3 regions of the Paraburkholderia sabiae genome follow, and region 3 is predicted to be linked to each of the others. Evidence: riboswitches for the same ligand, from Rfam matches in the RefSeq annotation. Region 3 holds a riboswitch; each other region holds the start of a gene.
What was found. Region 3 has a riboswitch for cobalamin ahead of cobW (cobalamin biosynthesis protein CobW). Riboswitches for the same ligand answer to the same signal wherever they lie in the genome.

Region 1 (4,990 bases), 2.9 Mb from region 3:
TACATCAGACTGAGTGACGCGCACGCCCGTGCTACAAATTTCCGCAACCGTGCATATAGCATTGGTTCAAGGAATATATGACCTTGGCGAACCAGGCAGGGAAGCTTAAAAACGTTTGCTCTACAACATGGGCCTGATCGAACAACAATCAAGCCCATCGAATTCTTTTTACTGCACGCTGTACTGTTGAATCACAGTGCCCAGCTGCTCGTTCATTTGATGCATTGTACGCCGGATTTCTTCGGCGGGAAATGATTCTCCGTGTCGCACGCTGGCTTGCAGCCTAAGCAGTTCCGATGCCAGCGACAAGGCCGCCATCACCGCGATACGGTCCTGGCCGCGCACGTTGCTGTTCGAGCGGATCCGGTTCATCTCGGCGTCGACACGCGCCACCGCTTCGAGCAGCGCCGCTTCCGTTTCCGGCGAGCAGGCGAGACGATAGGGCTGGCCAAGGATCGACACTTCGATCTGCTTCGTGGTCATACGTTTTCTCCGTGGCGGGTCGCGTCGTTGTTCGCGTCGTGATTGGCCTGCGCCTGCTGTTCGGGCGCGAGGAGATCGAGCTGGTTGTCGGCTTCCTGACCGCGAGCGCGCGGCAGTTTCTCGAGGATCGCGTTGAGGCGGACCTGAGCGTCGTCGATTTTCGCGGACAACGCATCGCGTTCCGCCTGCAACGCATTGCGTTCTTCGCGGGTCTGTTCGAGTTCGACGCGGGTGGCTTCGCATTCGGCGCGCGCCTGGGCGAGCTGTTCTTCGAGTGCGATCCGGGCTTCGTTATAGCGCTGGCTGATCTCGATCAGCCGGCCGATGTTCTGTGACAGTGTTTCGAGTTCGGTGAGCATGTGCTGCGTCCTCTAAAGACATGGCATTCTAGCGCGGAATGTCGCACGCTCGGACATTTGTCTCGTTTCGAGACGTAACAGTAGCGCTTTAGCGCGGCATTATCCAGTGTGTTGCGCCGATGCGCGACCACGAATCACGCATTTTTACCCTTTAAAAAGGGGCTTTTTTAACAGTCGTCCCGCCGGAGTGCGGACGTCGGTCCTCGTTTCTTGACGCGTCTGTTCGTCACTTCTACACTGGCGGCACTTTGGTGCCCGCGCACGGTATCGCACCGCGCGCAGTTAAACGGGAAGCAGGGAGCGAAGTCCGCCCGGACGAGCCAACCTGCGCTGTCCTCGCAACGGTACAACGACTGCAGTTCCTGCAAGCCGATCCATGCACACATCGAGCCGACTCTATCGGCCGATGCCGTGCGAAACGCCACTGCGCGCGATGCGTGGGAAGGCGGGTCGGCCAGTCGTCAGCCCGGATACCGGCCAGAGCCAGGAGGCAAGGTGCTTCCTGAACAGGCATCGGCCCACGAGGAGCGGGCCGCGCACAGGCCCACAGGACTCATTCGATGCTGACCCCGCTGTTTGTCCATCCGGCGTTTTCGCGTCCGGTTTTTTCGCGCCCGCATGCGCCGCTCGCTGCACTTGCCGTCATGGCCTTCGCCTGCGTCCCGCTCGCGGCGCATGCACAGACGGACGACACCACGAACCCATCCGCCACATCCACGGATCCATCCGACAGCGCTGCGAATCGTCCGCAGAAGGAAGCGACGCTGTCGCCCATCGTCGTGACGGCGGACCGCAGCGCGCAGCGTCTCGCGGACGCGATCCCGCAGACCACGCTGTTCGATGCGCAGGACATCGCCGACACGACAGCACGCGACCTGCCCGGTCTGCTGCAGTTCGCACCGGGCGCACAGATTGTTCGCAACGGTGGCCCGGGTTCGACGTCGAGTCTCTTTCTGCGAGGCGCGTCGTCGACGCAATCGCTGGTGCTGATCGACGGCGTGCGTGTCGATTCAGTGAGTCAGGGCAATGCGCAGCTCGAACAGATTCCGCTCGATCAGATCGATCACGTCGAAGTGGTGAACGGCAATGTGTCGGCGTTATACGGGTCGGGTGCCATTGGCGGCGTGGTGCAGGTGTTCACGAAGGACGGTGGCAATCATCCGCCGCGTTTTCATTTCGACGTCGAATACGGCAGCTATCACACGCAGCGACAGGCGGCGGGCGTCGATGGCGCGCTCGACAAGGACGGCCGCACGACCTTCAGCTTCGAGGTCGCGCGCGCGAAGACGGATGGTTTCTCGTCGATCGATCCCGCGCTCGCGCCCGTCAATCCGAACGCGAACGGCTACTTCAACGAGAGCGTGAGCGCGTCGCTGCGTCACAAGCTCAACGACCGATGGGACATCGGCCTGCGCTATTTCCAGTCGAACGGCAACGACAGCTTCGACAATCCGTTCGGCCTGCCCACCGATCTCAACAACCTGCACAGCAAGGTTCAAACCGCGTCGGCGTTCGCGAACGGCAAGGTGACCGACTGGTGGACCACGCGCTTCGTCGTCGCGACGGGCAACGATCGCAGCAACACGTCGCTCAATGGCGACTATCTGTACCGCTACGATTCGGACAACCGGCAGTACACGTGGCAGAACGATTTCACATTCGCGAAGGACCAGAAGCTGCAACTCGGCTACGAGCATCTCGACCAGACGCTCGATTCGAACCAGTACAGCGCGCCCGACCGTCACGTGAATTCGGTGTTCGCGGGCTACACGGGGCGCTTCGGCAACAACCAGATTCAGGCGAATCTGCGGCGCGACCAGTACTCGGATTTCGGCGGAGCCAACAGTTACTATCTGGGCTATGGCTACGATCTGACCGAGCACTGGAAGGTGACAGCAAGCTGGTCCGATGCGTTTCGCGCACCGAGCTTCAACGATCTGTACTACCCGTATAGCGGCAATCCGCTGATCCAGCCGGAGCACAGCCATTCGATCGAAGCCGCGTTGCAGTACGCATCGGATGCGCTCGGTCTGCTGAAGCTCACCGCGTTCCAGACGCGCTATACGAACCTGATCGACTATGTGCAGACCACGCCGGGCATCTATGTCGCGGAGAACGTCGGGCATGCGAAAGTGCAGGGCATCGAGGGATCGTGGCAAGGTCATGTCGGCAGGACGGACGTGCGCGCGGCCGTGACGTTCCAGAATCCCGTCGATGAAGACACGCATACCGATCTGAACCGTCGCGCGCGTCATTTTGCGTCGTTCGCGGCGAACCGCAATATCGGCGGCTGGCGCGTGGGCGGCGAGTGGCTCGTGAGCGGCGAGCGCGACGACAGCGGCACGGCGCTCGGCGGTTATGGCATCGTGAATCTGTCCGCGCGCTACAACATCACGAAGGCGTGGTACGTGGCCGCGCAAATCCAGAATCTCTTCGACAAGGACCATGAACTCGCCTACACGTACAACACGCCGCGACGCGGTGCGTACCTCACGCTCGGCTGGCAGCAGCAATAACGGCCGATGAACGGCGTCGTGCAACGTCAGCCAATGCGGCTCGCGCGCGGCATGAGCCCGAAGCGCGCGTTCGCGATCTGGGCTGCGCTCGCGCTGGCCGCGCTCGTCGTGTTCATCGCGTCTCTGGCGTTGGGCAGCGTGAGTGTCGCGCCGCTCCATGTGCTCGATGCGCTGCTCCCGTCGCACGAGGCATCGTCCGATCTCGCCGTGCAGATCGTCCGCACGCTGCGTCTGCCGCGCGCGCTCGCGGGCTTCGGATGCGGCGCGCTGCTCGCACTCGCGGGCGCGCTGTTGCAGGTGTTGCTGCGCAATCCGCTGGCCGAGCCGTATGTGCTCGGCGTATCGGGCGGCGCGGCGAGCTTCGCGCTCGTCGCGATGATCGCGGGCTGCGCGTGGTGGATCGTCGATGCTTCGGCGTTCGCCGGCGCGTTCGTGTCGATCCTGCTGGTGCTCGGTCTCGCGCGCGGTGCGTTGTGGCGCGGCGAGCCGCAGGATGCATCGCCGCGTCTGCTGCTGACAGGCGCCGTGATCGCGGCGGGTTGGGGCGCCATCATCACGTTGCTGCTGACCGTCGCGCCCGAGAGCCGCTTGCGCGGCATGCTGTTCTGGCTGACGGGCGATCTGAACGGCGGCGGCATGCCGTGGCTCGCGCTCGGCGCGTTGTGCGTGGCGTTGATCGGGATCGTGCCCATCGCGCCGCAACTCAACGTGCTGCTGCGTGGCGATGCCGCGGCGCAGGCGCTCGGCGTGCACGTGACGCGCATGCGTCTGCGCGTCTATCTCGTCGCGTCGCTCGCAGCGGCTGCTGCCGTGACGACGGGCGGCACGATCGGCTTCGTCGGACTCGTGGTGCCGCACATGTTGCGACTCGCGTTCGGCAACGATCAGCGGATGCTGCTGCCCGCGTCGGCGCTCGGCGGCGGCGTCGCCGTGATGGGCGCCGATCTGATCGCGCGGACTGTGATCGCGCCCGCGCAGTTGCCTGTCGGCGTGATCACGGCGCTGATCGGCGTGCCCGTGTTTCTGTGGATGCTGCTGCGAAGGAGGCACGCATGAACGCCCGCGCTTCCACCGATGCCGCGCTGCATGCCAACCAACTCACATTGCGCGCCGGTTCGCGCACGTTGCTCGACAACTTCACGCACACGTTCTATCCGGGCGAAGTCTGGTGCATCGCAGGACCGAACGGCGCGGGCAAGACGACGCTCATTTCGACGCTAGCGGGTCTGTTGCGTCCTGCGCATGGACATATCGAACTCGACGGCAAGCGCGTGAGCGAATGGCCGCTCGCGCGCCTCGCGCAACGTCGCGCATTGATGCCCCAAGCGTCGCACGACGCATTCAGCGCGAGCGTGCTCGATATCGTGCTGCTGAACCGCTTTCCGCATCTGGCCGGCTGGGGTTGGGAGCGTGACGAAGACCGCACGGCTGCGTATGCCGCGCTCGACACGCTTGGACTCGCGGACTTCGCGGCTCGCGACGTGCTGTCGCTGTCGGGCGGCGAACGGCAGCGTGTCGCGCTCGCGGCGGCGCTGTGTCAGGACGCACCGCTGCTGTTGCTCGACGAGCCGCTCGCGCATCTGGATCTGCATCACCAGATCGATTGCCTGGAAGCGTTGATTCGCTGGACGC
Region 2 (4,990 bases), 860 kb from region 3:
ACAGCAGCGCAGGCAACGCGAGCCACACGACGAAGCGGTTCAGTTCAGAAGCGGCCGTCGGGCCGAGCAGATTGCGACGGCGGCAAAAGAAGCCCGCGAAGATCAGCGCGAAGACGGGCAACAGGATTTCGAGCGTGGACAGCATGGGATCGCGACAACCAAGACAAAGATAGTGAAGACGCGCCAGCGTAAGTGTTTCTATCTATACAATCCAATGCGGAATTCAGCCTTCGACGATACCTTTTTTGCATCATGCTCGACGTCAAGCCGCTTCGCTACTTCGTCACGCTCGCCGAAACCCGGCATTTCGGCCGCGCCGCCGCGCGCCTGAACCTGTCGCAGCCGCCGCTGAGCCGGCAACTGGCTGCGTTGGAGGCGTCGCTGGGCGTGACGTTGATCGAGCGCAGTCCGCGCAGCGTCACGCTCACAGCAGCCGGCGAGCGCTTCTACGACGACGCGAAAGCGATCCTCGCGTCGATCGAACAGGCGGCGAAGAATGCACGCGCCGCGTCCGTCGGCGACAGCGGGCAGCTGAACATCGGCTTCACGATGTGCGCCGCGTACAGCGTGCTGCCCGCCTACGCACGCGCCTATGGCGACGCGTATCCCGACGTGACGCTGAATCTGCGCGAAGTCGTATCGAACGATCTGGCGTCGCAAGTGCTGAGCGGACAGATCGACGCCGCGATCATGTTTCCGGGCGCGCCGAGCGAGAGCCTCGACACGCGCGCGATCTTCACGGAGCCGCTGTGCGTCGCGCTGTCACGCGATCACGCCCTCGCCCGCGCGCGCCAGTTGAACATCGCGCAACTCGCGCATGAGCCGTTCGTGATGGCATCGGAAGCCGTGTCGCCGAGTCTGCGCGCGACCATCGTCGATCATTGCGCACAAGGCGGTTTCACGCCCGAAGTGCGCTTCGAAGTGCAGTTGCAGCAGACGGTGTTGAGTCTCGTCGATGAAGGCGTCGGCATCGCGCTCGTGCCGAAGTCGATGAGCAAGGCGCAGCTGGCGGGCGTCGTGTTCAGGCCGCTGGCGAACGCGCCGACGATTTCGCAGTTGCTCGTGTGGTCGCCGTCGAACCGCAATCCTTGTCTGGCGCGGTTTCTGGAAATGGCGAACTGAAAAGTAAAGACACGCGCGCCCGCGCAATGACGCGCAGGCGCGGGACAGAAGCGTTACAGATAAGCGTTACAGATAAGCCGACTTGCGCGCCGCCGCGTTCGATGCGCGCGCGATGCGCTCGCTGCGTTCGATCAGCGCGCCGAACAGCAGACCGATGACGGCCCACATGATCGCCTGCATGCCGAGCGCCGTCATGCGGAACTTCCACAGCACGACGGCCGGGAACGCTTCGGGCACTTCGTTGACCGTCGGCAGCGCGATCTGGATCGCGGCGATGATCGCGACGAACACGATGCCGCCAATGATCGACGCGTTCCACAAGCCAAGGCGCGACATCAGGTGCTTGCGCACTTTCATCGAGAACACAGCCACGACGAGCGACGTGACGATCATCAGGAAGAACAGCCCGGTGCGCATGCCGATCGTATCGGGATCGCCGACTGAAGGCGGATTCGCCGGATACTTGATGGTCGGCACGAGCACGACGGCGACATAAGCGCCGAGCGCGAGCCACGCGGACAACGCGCGCGCGCCGAGCTTGCCGACGCGTCCGTGCAGATACGCGAAAGTCAGCGCGAACAGCCCGCCGAACGCCATGCCATACGCAACGACGCCCGTGAGCAGCCCAAGACCCGCCTGCGTGCCGCGGCTGACGATTTCTTCGTCATGATCGTGGCCGCCCGCGTCGCCGTGATCGTGCGCTGCGTGCATGTTTTCTTCGAACGAGATGGCCGTATCGACGAGCGGTTCGCCCGCGACGCGCGCGAACGCGAACGTGAGCAAGCCCGCGACGATGCCTGCGAGCATGCCTCGCATCAACAACTTACCAACCATGGTGATGACTCCCTTACGCGATCAGTGGCAAGGAAAGCCGAGCAGGTGGCGGCCGTCGTGCACGAATTCATGCACGTACATGCCGGGAATCAGCGACGTCGCGCCTTCTTCGGCGCCGACAAAGTACAGCGCGAGCAGCATCAGCAGACCGCCGAAGATGATCCAGGGCAGCAGTTCGCGAAGCGGAATCGGCGTGATGGCGGGTTGATCGGTCTGACCGGCGTGGTCGAGAGCGGTGTCATTCATGACGGACATCTCCTGGGGGTAACGCGCCCCGATAGTCGATTGATGAGGGAAGTCGAAGCTTGGGTCTGGCTTCCGGCTGGTGTCCTGCATGTTTGCGTACGCATTGACTGCCGATTACAGTGGCGCGACCGCGCCGGGCTTGCACCGGCTTCCGCGCTTCGAGTGGCGTCTATTCTACGCGCTAAACTGCGACACGCTCCCGACTTTCTCCACTGTCCACACATAGAGCCGCCGATGCGCACACGTCTGTTGTTGATCAGCCATCCGGCGACGGCCGCGCAGCGCAAAGGCGCGTTTCCCGCCGACGATCCGCTCGATGCACATGCTATCGAAGAAGCCGCGGCTTTCCGGGTGGCGAATGCGGATCGGCTGAACGCGGATCTTGCGCTGAGCAGCCCCGCTCCGTGCGCGCGCGAAACGGCTCACGCGCTCGGATTCGCGGCGCATGCAGAGCCCGCGCTCGCCGACGCGGATTACGGACGCTGGCGAGGCCGCCGTCTGCTCGAACTCGCCGACGAAGAGCCCGACGCGCTCGCCACATGGACGCGCGATCCATCCGCCGCGCCGCATGGCGGCGAATCGTTCGATGCGCTGAAGCTGCGTGTCGGCGGCTGGCTCGATGCGTTCGAACAACGCGGCAACGTGATCGCCGTCACACATGCAAGCGTGATCCGCGCGGCCCTGATGCATATATTGCAGACGCCGCCAGCAACGTTCGCGCGGATCGAAGTGCCGCCGCTGGCCATCGTCGAACTGCGGCACAACGAGCGCGGCTGGACATGGTGGCCCGCGCCTCATCGTCATACGGGACTCACAACGACGGACACGACAGCACCTGCTGCGGATTGAGTGTCGTACCCGGCATGCCGTCCGTGGCAGGCGTGCCTTGCGTCGGCATGGCGATCAGGCGCACGGCGTCCGTGCCCGCATTCGCCAACACGTAGCGTTCGGGGCGGCCCTGCGCCTGCCAGTACGCGCGATAGACGCCGCCATCCATCGTCACATGCAGCGTGCCGCGCACGGTCTTGCCGCCCGCGATGAAATCGACGGGTTCGCCGTCCCGCAACGCAAAGCCCTTCGCGGCCTGCGTGCCCGATGCAGCCGTTGCCCGCGACTCAGCCGATTCGGCCGCTTCAGCCGATACCCCCGCGCCCGACAGCACGCCGCAAAACGCATCGCCCGTCGCGGCAATCGACAGTTGCGCGACAGTCCACAGCGCGAGCGGTGCAATCGTTCTGAGTTTCATGAAGTGCCTCGTATTGCTGGGAACGGCGCGCATCGTCGATGGCAACGCTGCGCAGTGCAAAGCGCATACCCAGTCACCGTGAAGTGAAGCCGCGTGAATTTTGACCGCGTGGCAGCGCGCATTTTGATGTGCGATAAGAGTCAGGTCTTTCACAAGCGTTCACCGACAAGAGGCAACCGATGGCTACGCTCGAAGCGTTTCGCTCCGTGCTCGACGATGCACGCACGCCCGAGATCATTCGCAATCACATCATCGATTCGCTGCAATACGCGCTGCGCAATCACGGCCAGATTTTCACGTCGAAGGAAATCGAATGGCTCGCGCAATGGGACGACGCGCGCATTCCGCTCGCCGCCTCGCGCGAGTTGCAAAAACGCTTGACGCAGACGACGGAGTAAGCCCGCAAAGCCCTTGCGCTCTGTCGCTATCTTCGGGCGCGGCATGCTTCACGGACGCAGCCGCGCGAAAGTTTGTGCTACACAAGGGCCTGTTTTTAGGGCATAATATGTCGAACGCAGCGTTCTGCCAGCATCCTCCGGCATTCTCTTAACCGCAACGCGTCCACGTCTTTCGCGTAGTTCGTTTTCACCGCGTTGCACTGATCGCGTTACACCCCAACCGTCCCGTTACCGCGCAATAGCATGCAGCGGCAACCCGGCGGTCGTCGTCACTTCGGCCACGCGCTGCGCGCTTGAACCCGACCGGGTGACACTTGCTACGTTCGGTGCCTGTGCGGCATCAGCGTATTTCTCCATCCGTTCCGCGTTGTTCGCGGCCGTGTTCGAGCCTACGTATCTGGCTCGCGCCAAACTTTTTCATTGCGGTGCGCCCTACGGTGCTGCGCCGCCTGCTGCCCATTCGCCGCGCCTGTGTGACGCGCGCACCGGCGGCACGCATGACAGGAATTTGCATATGACTCAAGGCGTCAAGACGTACAAGGGCTACGAAATCCATCCGCTCGTTTATCCGCGACGCACAGCGAGCGGCGTGACCCACCGCAATTCGATCGACAGCGGTTACGACGCGTCGGTGCGCATCTGCCGTGTCGGCCAGAATCCTTCCGCCGACGGCCGTGTGTTCCGCTTCGCGTACTTCCGTCCGTTCGAAGGCGCGGGCAAGGCGCGCATGGCTTGCATCGAGCATGCGTCGCAAGTGATCGACGGCCGGGTGGACGGGCAAACCGTTTCCGATCTCTGATCGGACGCGCCGCGAAAGGCGCGTTTCACGTATCAACCGTATCGCCGCAGCAGCGTTCGCGCTGCCGCGCAAGACACGCTGCGCGCCGCGCGCGGCACCCTTCCCTCATCGACCAGGAGTAGTGCATGGCGAAAGAAGAACTCATTGAACTGGACGGCATCGTCGACGAAGTACTGCCCGACAGCCGCTACCGCGTGACGCTCGACAACGGCGTCGTCGTGGGTGCGTACGCATCGGGCCGCATGCGCAAGAATCACATCCGTATCCTCGCGGGCGACCGCGTCACGCTCGAACTGTCGGTCTACGACCTGACCAAGGGGCGTATCAACTTCCGTCACAAGGACG
Region 3 (4,990 bases):
GCAGCATTCGAAGAATGTTCACGACGGATGCAGGCGTATCGAGTCCGACGCCGTTGCCGATGCGCCCTTCGCTCATCGGATAGTTCGCGAGAATCAGCGCGAGCTTCTTGTCGGTATTCGGCGTGCGCCGTAGCTTGCACCAGCGCTCGCTCAACTCCGCGATGAAAGCGACCCGCTCGTGATCCGGCTGATAGCGAACCACATCCACTTCCGTATGCGGACAACGATATGCAAGGCCCTTGAAGCTGATCGCGCGCGTGATGATGCGGCCATCCACTTCGGGCAGCGCAACGTGCATCGCGATATCGCGCGAATTGAGGCCGTGATTGTCCTTGAGCCAATCCTCGCGATTGCCGCCGCTCAGAATCACCTGCATCACGGGCGCGTCGCCCGCCACTTCGAGCGGCTCGGGATCGTCGATTGCGGAAGCCGCGAACGCCGTCGTATTCAGCACGAGCGCAATCCCATGCTGCGCAGCGAGTTGCTGCACGACATCGCGGCTGATCGCATCCTTCAGCGACGTGATCGCGACAGGTAGCGGATTCATGCCGCGCGCTTCGAGCGCGTCGATCAGCGCATCGAACACGGCCGTGTTGGCCGCCTGCAAATGCGCCTTGTAGAACAGAATCGCGACGACGGGTGCTTCAGGCTTCCAGCGCGCCTGCCAGTCTTCGATGGTCGCGACATCATGCGCGGGATGATAAAGCGCCGCCGCCGGCAGCGGACTCGGCGGCGCAGGTTCCCTGCCCCAGCCGAGCGCGCGCCACGCGATACAACGCATGAACGATTCCGCGTTATGTGGACCGCCCTCGCGCAGATAACGCCACAACTGATGGCACAGGTCCGCATCGGCCGTGCTGCGAGCGAGCAGATTCGGATCTTCCTGCAAGTCGCCGGAGAACATCGCGAGCGTCTGCTGCTTGCGCTGCGCGAGTGCGACGACCTGTTCGATTCCATACGGCCAGTACGCTTCGCCGCCCAGATGATCGACGACGACGACGCGCGCATGCTGCAACACGTCGTCGACGTAGAAATCGACGGAAGCGGGTTGCCGCAGATACGTGACATTCGCAAGCCGCACGCTCGGAAAACCGTCGCCCAGCCGCGTGACGACGCTCGCGAGCAGCGACAGCGTCGTGTCGGCGGAACTGAGAATCACGATGTCCGCAGGCTTCTGATCGATACGGATCACGCCTTGCGTATCGTCGACGAAACCGCCCGGGACGGTGCGCAGCAAATGCATCGCGGTGCCTTAAGCCTGCTGCGCTTGCGTGCTGAGCGCTTCGTCGAGCGCGCGTTGCAGCGTCGGCTGATCGAGGTCTTCGCCGATCAGCACGAAGCGGCTCAGCGACGATGCATCGATTTCGCCTGCCTGCCAGCGCCGGTCGAAGTAACTATCGAAACGGCGGCCCACGCCTTGAATCACGAGCCGCATCGCTGCGCCGGGCAGCGCCGCAAAGCCTTTCACGCGATAAATCGTGTGCCCTTCGACCACGCGCTGCAATGCCGCGATCATCGCTTCGCGCGACGTCGCCTTCGCCGTGACGACGACGGAATCGAACTCGTCGTGATGATGATCGGCGTGCTCGGGATCGTCGGCGGAACCGTGGTGATCGTGGCGCAAATGAATCGTTTCTTCCGATGCCGATTCGAGCCCGAGCAGCGCATGCAGATCGAGTTGCCCCATGTGCGCGCGCACTACCTTCACCTGCGGCGGAATCTCTTCGCGAATCACGGCTTCCACGCTGGCCTGTCGCGCTTCATCGAGCAGATCGATCTTGTTCAGAATGACGAGATCGGCTGCCGACAACTGGTCTTCGAACAGTTCATGCAGCGGCGATTCGTGATCGAGATTCGGATCGGCCTTGCGCAGTTGATCGACGGCAACGGGGTCTTCCGCGAACTGGCCGCTTGCGACAGCGGGACCATCCACCACCGTCACGACGGCATCGACAGTGAAGCTGTTCTTGATCGACGGCCAGTTGAACGCCTGCACGAGCGGCTTCGGCAGCGCGAGGCCCGACGTTTCGATCAACACGTGATCGATCTGTTCGCGCCGCTCGACGAGTTGCTCCATCACAGGGAAAAACTCTTCCTGCACGGTGCAGCACAGGCAACCGTTGGCCAGCTCATACAACTGGCCTTCCGTTTCGTTGCCGTTTTCGTCGCACCCGATACCGCAGCCCTTCAGAATCTCGCCGTCGATGCCCAGTTCGCCGAACTCGTTGACGATCACGGCGATGCGCAGCCCGCCCGCGTGTTGAAGGATGTGACGCATCAACGTCGTTTTGCCGCTGCCGAGAAAGCCGGTGACGATCGTCACGGGAATCTTGCGCATCTGTGTCTGCATGATGGCTCCGTTGCTCGAAGGTCGTTCGAGTGACCCTGAAGGCGCGCTATGAATTAGCTGCGCTGTCATATGTGATGCACGGGGACGAAAACGGCGCCGCATCGGTATCAAACCGCTGCAGCGCATGAGGAATCGTGAACGCTGTGCCGCATCCCCGCAGCATGGCGTCGTTCACTCGGGCCGGTATCCGGGCTGATGAAAGCGCCGCCTCTCCTTCCCGCGCGAGCGTTTTCGCGCAGTGGATGTATCTGCATGGGCCGCTATTGGACGCACATGCAGCGAGGCCGGCTCTGCATCGTCTGCGCGATGCCTTCACCTACCGTTGCGGGGAGCAGCATAGTTTGGCCCGCCGATATGAACCGTGCGAAGCCCGCTATTTCCCGTTTAACTGCGCGCGCAGAAAGCGCGCGCGAGCACCAGAGTGCGTGCGAGTTTAGGCCCGGCGGCAGGCAGCGTCAAGGAAGCATCCGCGAAACTACGCAGCGACTCGCACAGCCCCGTGTGCTATCGTATGCGCGCATCTGGTGCCGCGCGGAACGCTCGAAGGTCTGCGCGGTTAAACGGGAAACAGGGAAGCGCCCGCTCGTCGCAACATGAAAGCGACGACCTCGCGCTCAGCCTGTGCTGTCCCCGCAACGGTCACGCGGCGAGCGGAAAACATCTTCCGCGCAGTGCGTTCAGAGCCACTGTCTGCCACTCGCAGATGGGAAGGCGAACGCGATGAGCCGCCAGCCCGGATACCGGCCCGATGCAAGGGGGCGAACGTAGATTCGCCATTCGCCGGCACCGCGGGAAACGGAGGCCAGCGCCCACGCGCGATGCAGACTCACACTATGGCAGCCGTCGCGCGTCACACGCAACATTGCATGACCTGTCACACACAAGCGCCCGCGCACATCGCGGCGCTCTCCTCGCGATGAGCCGCGCCTGGCTGATCGGCGCCGGTCCCGGCGACGTCGAATTGTTGACGCTCAAGGCCGCGCGCACGCTCGCGCTGGCTGACGTCGTGCTCGTCGACGATCTCGTCAATCCCGAAGTGCTCCAGTTCGCGCGCGACGACGCGCAGATCGTCTACGTCGGCAAACGCGGCGGCCACGCATCGACGCCGCAACACGAGATCATTGCCACGATGCTCGATCATCTGCGCGCGGGCCGCAGCGTCGCGCGTCTGAAAGGCGGCGATCCGTTCGTGTTCGGACGCGGCGGAGAAGAACAGCAAGCGCTGCAAGCTGCAGGCGTGCACGTCGAAATCATCAGCGGAATCACGGCGGGCATTGCTGCGCCTGCGGCGATCGGCGTTCCCGTCACGCATCGCGACTACGCGCAGGGCGTGATCTTCGTCACGGGGCACGGCGCGGGCGAGCACGAAGCGGACTGGCAAGCGCTCGCCGCCACACGCATGACGCTCGTCATCTATATGGGCATGCGTCGGCTCGGCGATATCGTCGATGCGCTCCTGAGCGCAGGAATGCCACCCGATACGCCGTGCGCCGCGATCGAATCGGCGACACGTCCCGAGCAGCGCCATGTCGCCGCGACGTTGCGCGAGTTCGTGCAGTGCGTCGCCGATGCTGGACTCGGATCGCCGTCGATCGTCGTAATCGGCGGCGTCGCGTCGCTGGCCGCGCCATGACAACGCTGATCGCGGGCATCGGATGCCGGCGCGGCGTGTCGGCGGAACAGATCGAAGCAGCCGTGCGTGAAGCGCTCGGCGACGCGCTTCCGTTCGCCGCACTGCGCGCCGTCGCATCGATCGAAACGAAGGCCGACGAAGCCGGACTCGTCGAGTTCTGCACACGCAACGCGCTGCCGCTGCATACGTTCACGCGCGAACAGATCGCCGCGCTCGATGCACCCATCAACGCATCTTCCGCCGCGCGAGAGCATCTCGGCGTCGACGGCGTCTGTGAACCGTGCGCGCGGCTCGCCGCGAACGGCGGAGAACTGCTCGTCACGAAACTTGCGCACGACGGCGTGACTGTCGCCATCGCGTGCGCTGCCGCACACCCTCATTCCAACGACACATCCAGAATCAAGGAACATCGATGAAGACCGATCCCGAATCGCATGCACGCATGACGCAGCGCCGCCGCGAAGGCCACGAGAAAAAGCAGGCTCAGGCGACCGTCGAGAAAGGCCTGCTGATCGTCAACACGGGCACGGGCAAGGGCAAGTCGACGGCGGCGTTCGGCATGGCCGTGCGCGTGCTCGGCCACCGCATGAAGCTCGGCGTCGTGCAGTTCATCAAGGGCGCGCTGCACACGTCGGAGCGCGATTTTCTGGGCGCGCAGGGCAATTGCGAGTTCATCACGATGGGCGACGGCTACACCTGGAACACGCAGGACCGCGAGGCCGACATCGCGACGGCACGCAAGGGCTGGAACGAAGCACGCCGCATGATCGAAAGCGGCGAGTATCAGATGGTGATTCTCGACGAGTTGAATACCGTGCTGAAGTACGAATATCTTCCGCTCGATGAAGTGCTCAAAGTCGTGAATGCGCGACCCGAGATGGTCCATGTCGTCATAACAGGCCGCCACGCGCCCGATGCGCTCGTCGAAGCCGCCGATCTCGTCACCGAAATGCGCCTCGTCAAGCATCCGTACCGCGAGCAGCACGTGAAGGCACAACGCGGCGTGG

Region 1: linked by a shared signal. The riboswitch ahead of QEN71_RS25145 (TonB-dependent receptor domain-containing protein) and the one ahead of cobW (cobalamin biosynthesis protein CobW) in region 3 are both predicted to bind cobalamin.
Region 2: linked by a shared signal. The riboswitch ahead of QEN71_RS12510 (CbtB domain-containing protein) and the one ahead of cobW (cobalamin biosynthesis protein CobW) in region 3 are both predicted to bind cobalamin.

Annotation. Positions count from the first base shown of each region.
Region 1 is NZ_CP125295.1:5,594,886-5,599,875, reverse strand. Features, by position in the region: RNA gene ssrS (6S RNA) at 1-105, opposite strand, end outside; gene QEN71_RS25155 (cell division protein ZapA) at 169-483, opposite strand; gene QEN71_RS25150 (ATPase) at 480-842, opposite strand; cobalamin riboswitch at 1,075-1,338, shown strand; gene QEN71_RS25145 (TonB-dependent receptor domain-containing protein) at 1,403-3,358, shown strand; gene QEN71_RS25140 (FecCD family ABC transporter permease) at 3,365-4,414, shown strand; gene QEN71_RS25135 (ABC transporter ATP-binding protein) at 4,411-4,990, shown strand, end outside.
Region 2 is NZ_CP125295.1:2,800,198-2,805,187, forward strand. Features, by position in the region: gene QEN71_RS12495 (AEC family transporter) at 1-145, opposite strand, end outside; gene QEN71_RS12500 (LysR family transcriptional regulator) at 253-1,122, shown strand; gene QEN71_RS12505 (CbtA family protein) at 1,189-1,956, opposite strand; gene QEN71_RS12510 (CbtB domain-containing protein) at 1,978-2,202, opposite strand; cobalamin riboswitch at 2,242-2,408, opposite strand; gene QEN71_RS12515 (histidine phosphatase family protein) at 2,437-3,051, shown strand; gene QEN71_RS12520 (hypothetical protein) at 3,014-3,448, opposite strand; gene QEN71_RS12525 (hypothetical protein) at 3,628-3,846, shown strand; gene QEN71_RS12530 (hypothetical protein) at 4,361-4,645, shown strand; gene infA (translation initiation factor IF-1) at 4,771-4,990, shown strand, end outside.
Region 3 is NZ_CP125295.1:1,944,936-1,949,925, reverse strand. Features, by position in the region: gene cobN (cobaltochelatase subunit CobN) at 1-1,243, opposite strand, end outside; gene cobW (cobalamin biosynthesis protein CobW) at 1,253-2,350, opposite strand; cobalamin riboswitch at 2,512-2,786, opposite strand; cobalamin riboswitch at 2,856-3,113, shown strand; gene cobA (uroporphyrinogen-III C-methyltransferase) at 3,267-3,983, shown strand; gene QEN71_RS08700 (cobalamin biosynthesis protein) at 3,980-4,399, shown strand; gene cobO (cob(I)yrinic acid a,c-diamide adenosyltransferase) at 4,396-4,990, shown strand, end outside.